One region of the Pseudomonas sp. zbq_18 genome, then DNA from elsewhere that is predicted to be linked to it. Evidence: predicted binding sites of a transcription regulator. Region 1 holds the regulator's gene; each other region holds the start of a gene.
The links. The regulator sigma-54, encoded in region 1, starts transcription at its own class of promoters, with help from an activator protein. The targets are predictions, from matches to a motif close to ANTGGCATNNANNTTGCTNT.
Positions count from the first base shown of each region.

Region 2: flgB (flagellar basal body rod protein FlgB) is a predicted target of sigma-54. The motif match lies at 1,199-1,218, and genes of this name have one in related genera.
Region 3: ACF8C6_RS01790 (CmpA/NrtA family ABC transporter substrate-binding protein) is a predicted target of sigma-54. The motif match lies at 1,241-1,260, and genes of this name have one in related genera.

Region 1 is NZ_JBICIT010000013.1:407,659-410,908, reverse strand. It holds gene lptA (lipopolysaccharide transport periplasmic protein LptA) at 1-297, shown strand, start outside; gene lptB (LPS export ABC transporter ATP-binding protein) at 297-1,022, shown strand; gene ACF8C6_RS11500 (RNA polymerase factor sigma-54) at 1,164-2,666, shown strand; gene hpf (ribosome hibernation-promoting factor, HPF/YfiA family) at 2,819-3,127, shown strand; gene ptsN (PTS IIA-like nitrogen regulatory protein PtsN) at 3,142-3,250, shown strand, end outside.
Region 2 is NZ_JBICIT010000008.1:198,035-201,284, forward strand. It holds gene ACF8C6_RS06345 (chemotaxis protein CheV) at 1-151, shown strand, start outside; gene cheR (protein-glutamate O-methyltransferase CheR) at 197-1,024, shown strand; gene flgB (flagellar basal body rod protein FlgB) at 1,258-1,665, shown strand; gene flgC (flagellar basal body rod protein FlgC) at 1,679-2,122, shown strand; gene flgD (flagellar hook assembly protein FlgD) at 2,145-2,813, shown strand; gene flgE (flagellar hook protein FlgE) at 2,857-3,250, shown strand, end outside.
Region 3 is NZ_JBICIT010000001.1:362,249-365,498, reverse strand. It holds gene rne (ribonuclease E) at 1-842, shown strand, start outside; gene ACF8C6_RS01795 (YgdI/YgdR family lipoprotein) at 980-1,189, shown strand; gene ACF8C6_RS01790 (CmpA/NrtA family ABC transporter substrate-binding protein) at 1,382-2,593, shown strand; gene ACF8C6_RS01785 (ANTAR domain-containing response regulator) at 2,614-3,192, shown strand.

The sequences.
Region 1 (3,250 bases):
TCGGTCGGCAAACCGGCCTACTACGAGCAAAAGCCGGCGGCCGACAAGGACATCGTCAAGGCTTATGGCATGACCATCCAGTATTACGCGAGCAACGAGCGCATCGTACTGATCGACCAGGCCAAGGTAATCCAACAGGGCAATGTCTTCGAAGGCGAGAAGATCGTCTACGACACCCAGCGCCAGATCGTCAACGCAGGCCGCGCCACCGGCAGCAACGTATCGACCCCACGCCCGCGGATCGACATGATTCTGCAGCCGCGCAAGAAAGCAGGCCAGCCGGAGCAAGCCCAGTAATGGCCATCCTCAAAGCTCAGCACCTGGCCAAGAGCTACAAGAGCCGCCAGGTGGTTCGTGATGTCAGCCTGTCCATAGAAAGTGGTCAGATCGTCGGCCTGCTCGGGCCCAATGGCGCCGGCAAGACCACCTGCTTCTACATGATCGTCGGCCTGGTACAGGCCGATCAGGGGCGTGTCCTGATCGACAATCAGGACATCAGCCACCAACCCATGCACGGCAGAGCCCGCGCCGGGATTGGCTACCTGCCGCAGGAAGCCTCGATCTTCCGCAAGCTGTCGGTGACCGACAACATCATGGCCATCCTTGAAACCCGCAAGGATCTCGACCGGGCCGGCCGCGAGAAAGCGCTGGAAGCCCTGCTGCAGGAGTTCCACATTAGCCACATCCGCGACAGCCTGGGCATGAGCCTGTCCGGCGGCGAGCGGCGCCGCGTGGAGATTGCCCGCGCGCTGGCCACCGAGCCCAAGTTCATCCTGCTCGACGAACCGTTCGCCGGCGTCGATCCGATTTCGGTCGGCGATATCAAGCAGATCATCCACCACCTCAAGGCCAAGGGTATCGGCGTACTGATCACCGATCACAACGTGCGCGAAACCCTGGATATCTGCGAGACGGCCTATATCGTTAACGACGGGCAGCTGATCGCCGAGGGCGATGCCCAGACCATCCTGGCCAACCAACTGGTCAAGGAAGTCTACCTGGGTCACGAGTTCCGGCTGTAAAGCGCCCAACATGCAGGGGCTTGCGCAAACGGAAGGAATGATTCAAGGTCAGGCATACAAATTGCTTCCAAGGGCGGCCTTCCGCCCTGCAGTGGATGGCGCAGCGCGCCGGCAAGTGAACAAGGTAACCAGCCCCGCACCATGAAACCGTCGCTAGTCCTCAAGATGGGCCAGCAGCTGACGATGACCCCGCAGCTGCAACAGGCCATTCGACTTCTCCAGCTCTCCACTCTGGACCTGCAACAGGAAATCCAGGAAGCGCTGGAATCCAATCCCATGCTTGAGCGCCAGGAGGAAGGAGAAGACTTCGACAACTCCGACCCCATGGCCGACAACGCCGAGCAGGGCAACTCGGTCCAGCAGGACAGCTCCAGCTTCCAGGACAGCACCGTCGCGGTAAACAACAGCGACAACGCAGAAGACGGCGAATGGCACGACCGCATTCCCAGCGAGCTGCCAGTCGACACCGCCTGGGAAGACGTCTACCAGACCAGCGCCAGCAGCCTGCCAAGCAGCGATGATGACGAGTGGGACTTCACCACCCGCACCTCCGCCGGCGAGAGCCTGCAAAGTCACCTGCTGTGGCAGCTCAATCTTGTACCGATGTCCGATACCGACAAACTGATCGGCGTCACCATCATCGACTGCATCAACGATCAGGGCTACCTGGAAGAAAGTATCGAGGAGATCGTCGACTCCTTCGATCCGGAACTGGAAATCGAAGCCGACGAGGTCGAGGCGGTACTGCACCGCATCCAGCACTTCGAGCCAGCCGGCATCGGCGCCCGCGACCTGCGCGAGTGTCTGCTGCTGCAACTGCGCCAGCTGCCTGCCAACACCCCTTGGCTGACCGAGGCACAGCGCCTGGCCAACGATCATCTGGACATACTCGGCAGCCGCGACTACAGCCAGCTGATGCGACGCATGAAGCTCAAGGAAGACGAGCTGCGCCAGATCATCGAGCTGATCCAGAGCCTCAACCCGCGCCCAGGCTCGCAGATCGAAGCCAACGAACCGGAATACGTGGTGCCCGACGTCATCGTACGCAAGCACAACGATCGCTGGCTGGTGGAGCTGAATCAGGAAGCGGTACCGCGCCTGCGGGTCAACGCCCAGTATGCTGGCTTCGTCAAACGCGCCGACTCCAGCGCCGACAACACTTTCATGCGCAACCAGTTGCAGGAGGCGCGCTGGTTCATCAAGAGCCTGCAGAGCCGCAACGAAACCCTGATGAAAGTGGCGACGCAAATCGTCGAACACCAGCGCGGCTTCCTCGACTATGGCGACGAGGCGATGAAACCTCTTGTGCTGCATGACATCGCCGAGGCGGTAGGCATGCACGAGTCGACCATTTCCCGGGTGACCACGCAAAAATTCATGCACACCCCACGCGGCATCTACGAGTTGAAGTATTTCTTCTCCAGCCATGTCAGCACCGCCGAGGGTGGCGAATGCTCGTCCACCGCGATCCGCGCCATCATCAAGAAACTGGTGGCTGCGGAAAACGCGAAAAAGCCGTTGAGCGACAGCAAGATCGCTGGTTTACTGGAGGCACAGGGCATTCAGGTAGCCCGTCGCACAGTCGCCAAATACCGCGAATCTCTCGGCATAGCGCCATCCAGTGAGCGCAAGCGATTGATGTAAACGGCCCTGAACGGGGGATTTCTGCACTAGCGTATCGCGCCAGCCCTGCATCAGGGGAAGCTCGGCCAGTAGTGCATCAAACCTCCGGCCAACGTGTTACGGCGGCAGGCCCGATAGCCTGTCTCTTACACAAGGCAACAAGGAGATGCGTTATGCAAGTCAACATCAGTGGACATCAACTGGATGTGACCGACGCCCTGCGCGACTACGTCGGGGAAAAACTCAGCCGACTGGAGCGTCACTTCGACAGGATCACCAACGTTCAGGTGACCATGGAAGTGGAAAAGCTGAAACAGAAAATCGAAGCGACCCTACATATTGCCGGCGGTGAAGTCGTGGCCAACGCCGAACATGAAGACATGTACGCCGCCATCGACCTGCTCGCTGACAAACTCGACCGCCAACTGATCAAGCACAAGGAAAAGCAGCTGGACCGCATGCAAGGCGCGGCAGCTCGCTGATACTTACCCCTCACATGATCCGACTCGAAACCATACTGACTCCCGCACGTTCCCTGGTGAACGTGCCGGGAGGCAGCAAAAAGCGTGTACTCGAACAGATTGCCAACCTGGTCGCTCGTGATC
Region 2 (3,250 bases), on a different contig from region 1:
TCTCCATGTGATTCTGCATACTTCGCTGTCCGGTGTGTTTAACCAGGCGATGGTCAAGAAAGTGGGTGCGGATGACTTCCTGGCGAAGTTCCGTCCCGATGAGCTTGCCTCGCGTGTTGTTGAGCGTATCCGTGTGGCTGATGGGGGCTAAAGGCCTTAGCCTTTAGTAAGGACTATGTATGGTGAGGCGGCATTAGTGTCTTCAGGTAATTTGGATTTCGAGCAGTTCCGGGTCTTTCTGGAGAAGGCATGCGGCATTCTGCTGGGGAGCAACAAGCAGTACCTGGTGTCTAGCCGCCTCAATAAGTTGATGGAGCAGCAGGGCATCAAGTCGCTTGGCGAACTGGTGCAGAAGATGCAGGCGCAGCCGCGAGGTGGTTTGCGCGAGCAGGTGGTGGATGCCATGACCACCAACGAAACCCTGTGGTTTCGCGATACCTACCCCTTCGAAGTGATGAAAAGTCGGGTGTTGCCTGAGCTGATCAAGGCCAACCCTAACCAGCGCTTGCGTATCTGGTCAGCGGCCTGCTCGTCGGGGCAGGAACCTTACTCACTGTCGATGACTATCGACGAGTTCGAGAAAAGCAACCTGGGGCAGCTCAAGGCAGGTGTGCAGATCGTTGCAACTGACCTGTCACCTTCGATGCTGATCAACTGCAAATCCGGTGAGTATGACAGTCTGGCCATGGGGCGTGGCCTGTCGCAGGAGCGCCTGCAGCGCTACTTCGATCCCAAGGGGCCGGGGCGCTGGGTGGTCAAGGCGCCTATCAAGAGTCGCGTCGAGTTCCGTCCGTTGAACCTGCTGGAAAGCTATGCAGCGCTTGGCAAGTTCGACGTGGTGTTCTGCCGCAACGTGCTGATCTACTTCTCGGCAGAAGTGAAGAAAGACATCCTCACCCGTATCCACGCCACGTTGAAGCCGGGCGGATATCTGTTCCTGGGGGCGTCTGAGGCCCTAAACGCATTGCCGGATCTTTATCAGATGGTTCAATGCAGCCCAGGGATCATTTACAAGGTTAAGTGATCCTTATCGAGGTTCAGTCACGGGAGGCCAATGTGCCTCCCGTTTTCATTTAGGGCGGCAAACCCTTTGCCAGCCTTGCCGCTTGCGATGCTCTAGAGCGGAAAAGCTTTGCCGCTTGCCGCGCTTCACTATGCGGAATAGAAGGCAAGTATTTGATTTATATGGATAAATAAAAGTGGCACAGCCTTTGCTGTATGTCTTGCACGACGCAACGGCGGCAAAGGTTCCAGACCATGAGCATCAGTTTCGACAGAGCACTCGGCATCCACGAAGAGGCGCTGGCATTTCGCGCCCAGCGCGCCGAGGTGCTGGCCAACAACATCGCCAACGCCGATACCCCGCACTACAAGGCTCGTGACCTGGACTTCTCTGCCGTACTCGCCGAACAGAACGAGAAGCAAAGCGGCAAGCAATTCGCCATGAGCCGTACCGATAGCCAGCACATTGCCGCCGACGGCATCCAGTTGGCCGATCCGGCACTGCGTTTCCGTACACCGTTCCATCCGTCCATCGATCAGAACAGTGTCGACATGCAGCAGGAGCAGGCCAACTACGCCGAGAACGCGGTGCAGTTCCAGGCCAGCTTCACCCTGCTTAACAGCAAGTTCAAAGGGCTGGTCAACGCCCTGCGCGGCGATTAAGGGAGATCAAGTCATGTCACTCGCCAGTGTCTTCAATATCGCCGGTACCGGCATGAGCGCCCAGAGCACTCGTCTGAACACCATCTCCAGCAACATTGCCAATGCCGAGACCGTTTCTTCGAGCATCGATCAAACCTATCGTGCCCGCCACCCGGTATTTGCCACCGTGTTCGAGTCGAGCATGAACGGTGATCGTGGCTCGCTGTTTGCTGACCAGGATCAGGCTGGTCGTGGCGTACAGGTTCTGGGTGTGGTCGAGGATCAGAGCAGCCTGATGCCGCGCTATGAGCCGAATCACCCGGCGGCCGACGAGCAGGGCTATGTGTACTACCCGAACGTCAACGTGGTCGAGGAGATGGCGGACATGATCTCCGCCAGTCGCGCGTTCCAGACCAATGTCGAAATGATGAATACCGCCAAGCAGATGATGCAGCGTGTGCTGACCCTGGGCCAGTAAGCGGCGAACGAGGAGCGAGACAATGAGTGTCAGTGGCGTCAGTTCCGTACTGGACCAGTACCAGATCCAGCAGGACACCACCCAGAACAAGGATCTCGGCAAGAACGAGTTCCTTGAATTGCTGGTGGCCCAGTTGAATAACCAGAACCCGCTGGAGCCTCAGGAGAACGGCGAGTTCATCGCTCAGCTGGCTCAGTTCAGTCAGGTTGAGGGTATCGAGAAGCTCAACTCCAGCATGGAGTCGCTGCTCTCTGGTTACCAGTCATCTCAGGCGCTGCAAGCCTCCTCCCTGGTCGGGCGCAAGGTGATAGTGCCAACCGAGAAGGCGGTAGTGGATACCAGCGAAACCTTCAAAGGCAGCCTGGTATTGCCGGTCACCAGTAGCAACGTCTACGTCAACATCTACGACAACACCGGCTCGGTAGTGAACCGCGTCAATCTCGGCCAGCAGGCTGCTGGCAATGTCAGCTTCATGTGGGATGGCAAGGACTCCAGCGGCAATCTGTTGCCGCCCGGTACCTACAAGTTCGAAGCGCAGGCAGCCTATCCCGATGGCAGCAAGGGGCTCTACACCTTGCTGCCGGCTAACGTCGACAGTGTCACGCTCGGCCAGAACGGTGGCGAGATGATGCTCAATCTCGCGGGGTTGGGTGGCGTTGCGCTATCCCAAGTCCAGATCATCGGTCAGTAATCCCCAGACTGCAGCGCCGGCAGTAACGGCAAAGGAGTATTCCATGGCTTTCAATATCGGTCTCAGCGGTCTGCGGGCAGCCACTAACGACCTCAACGTCACCGGCAACAATATTGCCAACGCCGGCACTGCGGGCTTCAAACAGTCGCGTGCGGAGTTTGCCGATGTCTACGCTGCCTCGGTGCTGGGAACTGGCGCTAATGCGCAGGGCAGCGGTGTTTTGCTGGCGGATGTGTCTCAGCTGTTCAATCAGGGCAACATCAATTACACCCAGAATGCTCTGGATCTGGCCATTAATGGCAATGGTTTCTTCGTGACCAGCAACAACGGAGAAATCAGTTATACCCGTGCTGGTTATTTTGGCACTGATCGTGACGGCTACATGGTCAACAACTTTGGTTATCGCCTGCAGGGTTATGCGGTAGACAATGCAGGCA
Region 3 (3,250 bases), on a different contig from region 1:
CGCGCGCGCCACAGAATGTGGATGCGGCCGAGGAAGAAGTACTGGACAGCGCCGAGCAGCAGGATGATGGTCAGGACAACGGTGAAGGGGGCGATCGCCCACGTCGTCGCTCCCGTGGCCAGCGTCGCCGCAGCAATCGCCGCGAGCGCCTGCGTGATGCCGACGGCAACCCGATTGTCGAAGAAGCCGGCGAAGCCGAGGCCACCGAAGGTGCTACCACCACCGCAGCGGAAAGTGCTGCTGTAGCGGCTGTTGCGGCACTGAACCAGGCCAACGCGCAAACCCCGGCAGAAGCGCAAGCTGAAGTCACCCACGCTGCCGAGATCACCAGCGAGCCGGAAGCTGCTGAAGCTGTAGCGCCAGTCTTGGCCGAAGAGCCTGCCGCCCAGCCAGTGGTTGAAACGGCGCCTGTCGTAGAAGCTGCCGCAGCAGTACAGCCCGCAGTGGAACCTGAGCCTGTAGCTCCGGTCGTTGAAGTGAAAAAAGAAGCTGCGCCAGCCCCTGTAGCCGCACCGGAAGTGGCGCCAAACAGTACTGGCCGCGCACCTAACGATCCTCGTGAAGTGCGTCGTCGCAAGCAGGAAGAAGCCGCCCGTCTGCAGGCTGAAGCCGCCGCAGCCGCTGCTGCAGCACTCACTGCCAGCAGCGAAACGGCTGCCGAAAAGCCCGCCGAGCAGGCAGCTGCAGCGGTTGAGGAAGTCGTTGAGGCTCCTGCCACCGCGGCCGAATTCGAGCCGACTGTGGTAGAAGCAGAGCAACCGGCCGAGAGTGCCGAGCAGCAAACTGCTGCAGATGAAAGCGCCACTCAGGCGAAAGAGGAAGAAGCCAAGCCGCAGGTCTGAGTCTGAAGGCCTGGCACATAAAGGGGATGCTTCGGCATCCCCTTTTTTGTACATGCAGCAACGCTTGAATTCGGCCGACGCCCTACCTAGTTTTACCCTGTCGGCCCGATGTGCGAGCCCTGAATGGAGTCCACTGCATGAAGCATTTCTTTCTCGTCACGCTGATCTTGCTCACGTTGAACGGTTGCTCTACCGAGTACATCATCACCACCACCGATGGGCAGATGCTCACCACGGCCGACAAGCCAGAACTGGACGAAGATACCGGAATGATCGAGTTCGAAGACAGTGAAGGGCGCAAGCAACAGATTCCGCAGAATCAGGTGAAACACATGCTGGAACGCTAGATGCATCCTCAGCCACTCAAACAAAACCCCGCCTTGGCGGGGTTTTGTTTGAGTGGCATATCGCTTGCTTAGGGTTCAACAGCAGAACCCTCTCCAACGGCGGAGCCGGTTCATAGACAATGGCGTCGTTTCTGGTCACGCAGCATGCTGCAGGCTGGAGCGGCGCCTTTTTGTTCAACGGCGGAACACGACATGACCGACAGCAGCACCTCGCAACAGCAAGCCCTGGCCTGGGTCGCGGGCAGCGATGCACCGGAAAAGAGCACTCTCAACCTGGGATTTATGGCCCTGACTGACTCTGCCTCGCTGATCGTCGCGGCCACCCAAGGCTTCGCACAGCCTTATGGGTTGACCCTCAACCTGCAGCGCCAAGCCTCCTGGGCCGGTTTGCGCGACCGCCTGCTGAGCGGCGAACTGGATGCCGCACAGACCCTCTACGGCCAGGTGTATGGCATCCATCTGGGTATTGGCGGCCCAACCACCCAGATGGCCATTCTCATGGGCCTGAACCAGAACGGCCAGGCCATCAACCTCTCTGAGCCCCTCAAGCGCAGCGGAGTGGTCACTGCCGAGGCACTCGCCGCCCGAGCGCGCCAAGGCAGTGCAAAACTCACTTTCGCCCAGACCTTTCCCACCGGCACACATGCCATGTGGCTGTATTACTGGCTGGCGGCTCAAGGCATTCATCCACTGGAGGACGTCAGCACGGTAGTCGTGCCACCTTCGCAGATGGTCGCGCATCTGCGCGCCGGGCGTATTGACGGCTTCTGCGCCGGCGGCCCTTGGGGTGCTCTGGCCGTAGAAGAGGGCCAAGGCTTCACCCTGGCCACCAGCCAGATGATTTGGGCCGACCATCCGGAGAAAGTGCTGGGTGTGACCCGCGAGTTCGTCGAGCAATATCCCAACACGGCCCGCGCCCTGACCATGGCCGTGCTGGAGGCCAGTCGCTTCATCGACGAGAACGAAGAAAACCGCCGCAGCACTGCTCAGCTGATCAGCAGCAGCGACTATGTAGACGCCCCACTGTCTTCCATCCAGCCGCGCTTTCTCGGCCAGTATGAAGACGGCCTCGGTCACGCCTGGCTGGATGCGCACCCACTGCGCTTCTTTGCCGACGGTCAGGTGAACATGCCCTGGCTGTCCGATGGCATGTGGTTCATGACCCAATTCCGCCGCTGGGGCTTGCTGCGCGCCGATCCGGACTACCTCGCCGTCGCCCGTGAGGTTCACCAGCTTGACCTCTATCGCCAGGCCGCAGAGGCCGTTGGCGTCAAGGTGCCCGAACAGGCGATGCGCCGCTCGGTACTGCTCGACGGCAGCGTCTGGGATGGCAGCGACCCGCAGGGCTATGCCCGCAGCTTCGCGATCCACGCCCGCAGCAACGATACCGCCATCGCCCTGTAACGCAGCGAGAACACAGCACGATGCTACGCATACTCCTGATCAACGATACCCCGAAGAAGGTCGGTCGCCTGAAGAGCGCCCTGGTCGAGGCAGGTTTCGAGGTGATCGACGAATCCGGCCTGACCATCGACCTGCCCGAGCGGGTCGAAGCCGTCCGCCCGGATGTGGTTCTGATCGACACCGAATCTCCCGGCCGTGACGTGATGGAGCAGGTGGTACTGGTCAGCCGCGACCAGCCGCGCCCTATTGTCATGTTCACCGACGAGCACGACCCGCAGGTGATGCGCCAGGCCATTCAGTCCGGGGTCAGCGCCTACATCGTCGAGGGCATCCAGGCCGACCGCCTGCAGCCGATCCTCGACGTGGCCATGGCACGCTTCGAAAGCGACCAGGCCCTGCGCGCCCAACTGCAAGCCCGCGACGCCCAATTGGCCGAACGCAAGCGTATCGAGTTGGCCAAAGGCCTGCTGATGAAGATGAAGAGCTGCAACGAAGAGGACGCCTACACCCTGATGCGCCGTCAGGCCATGAGCCGCCAACAGAAGCTGATCCAAGTGGCTGAACAGATCATTGCCATGCATGACATGTTGGGGAACTAGGCTGAAGCCGCGGATTTATGCGCTCTAGAATGGGCGCTCGCCGCACTCGTAAGCCCAC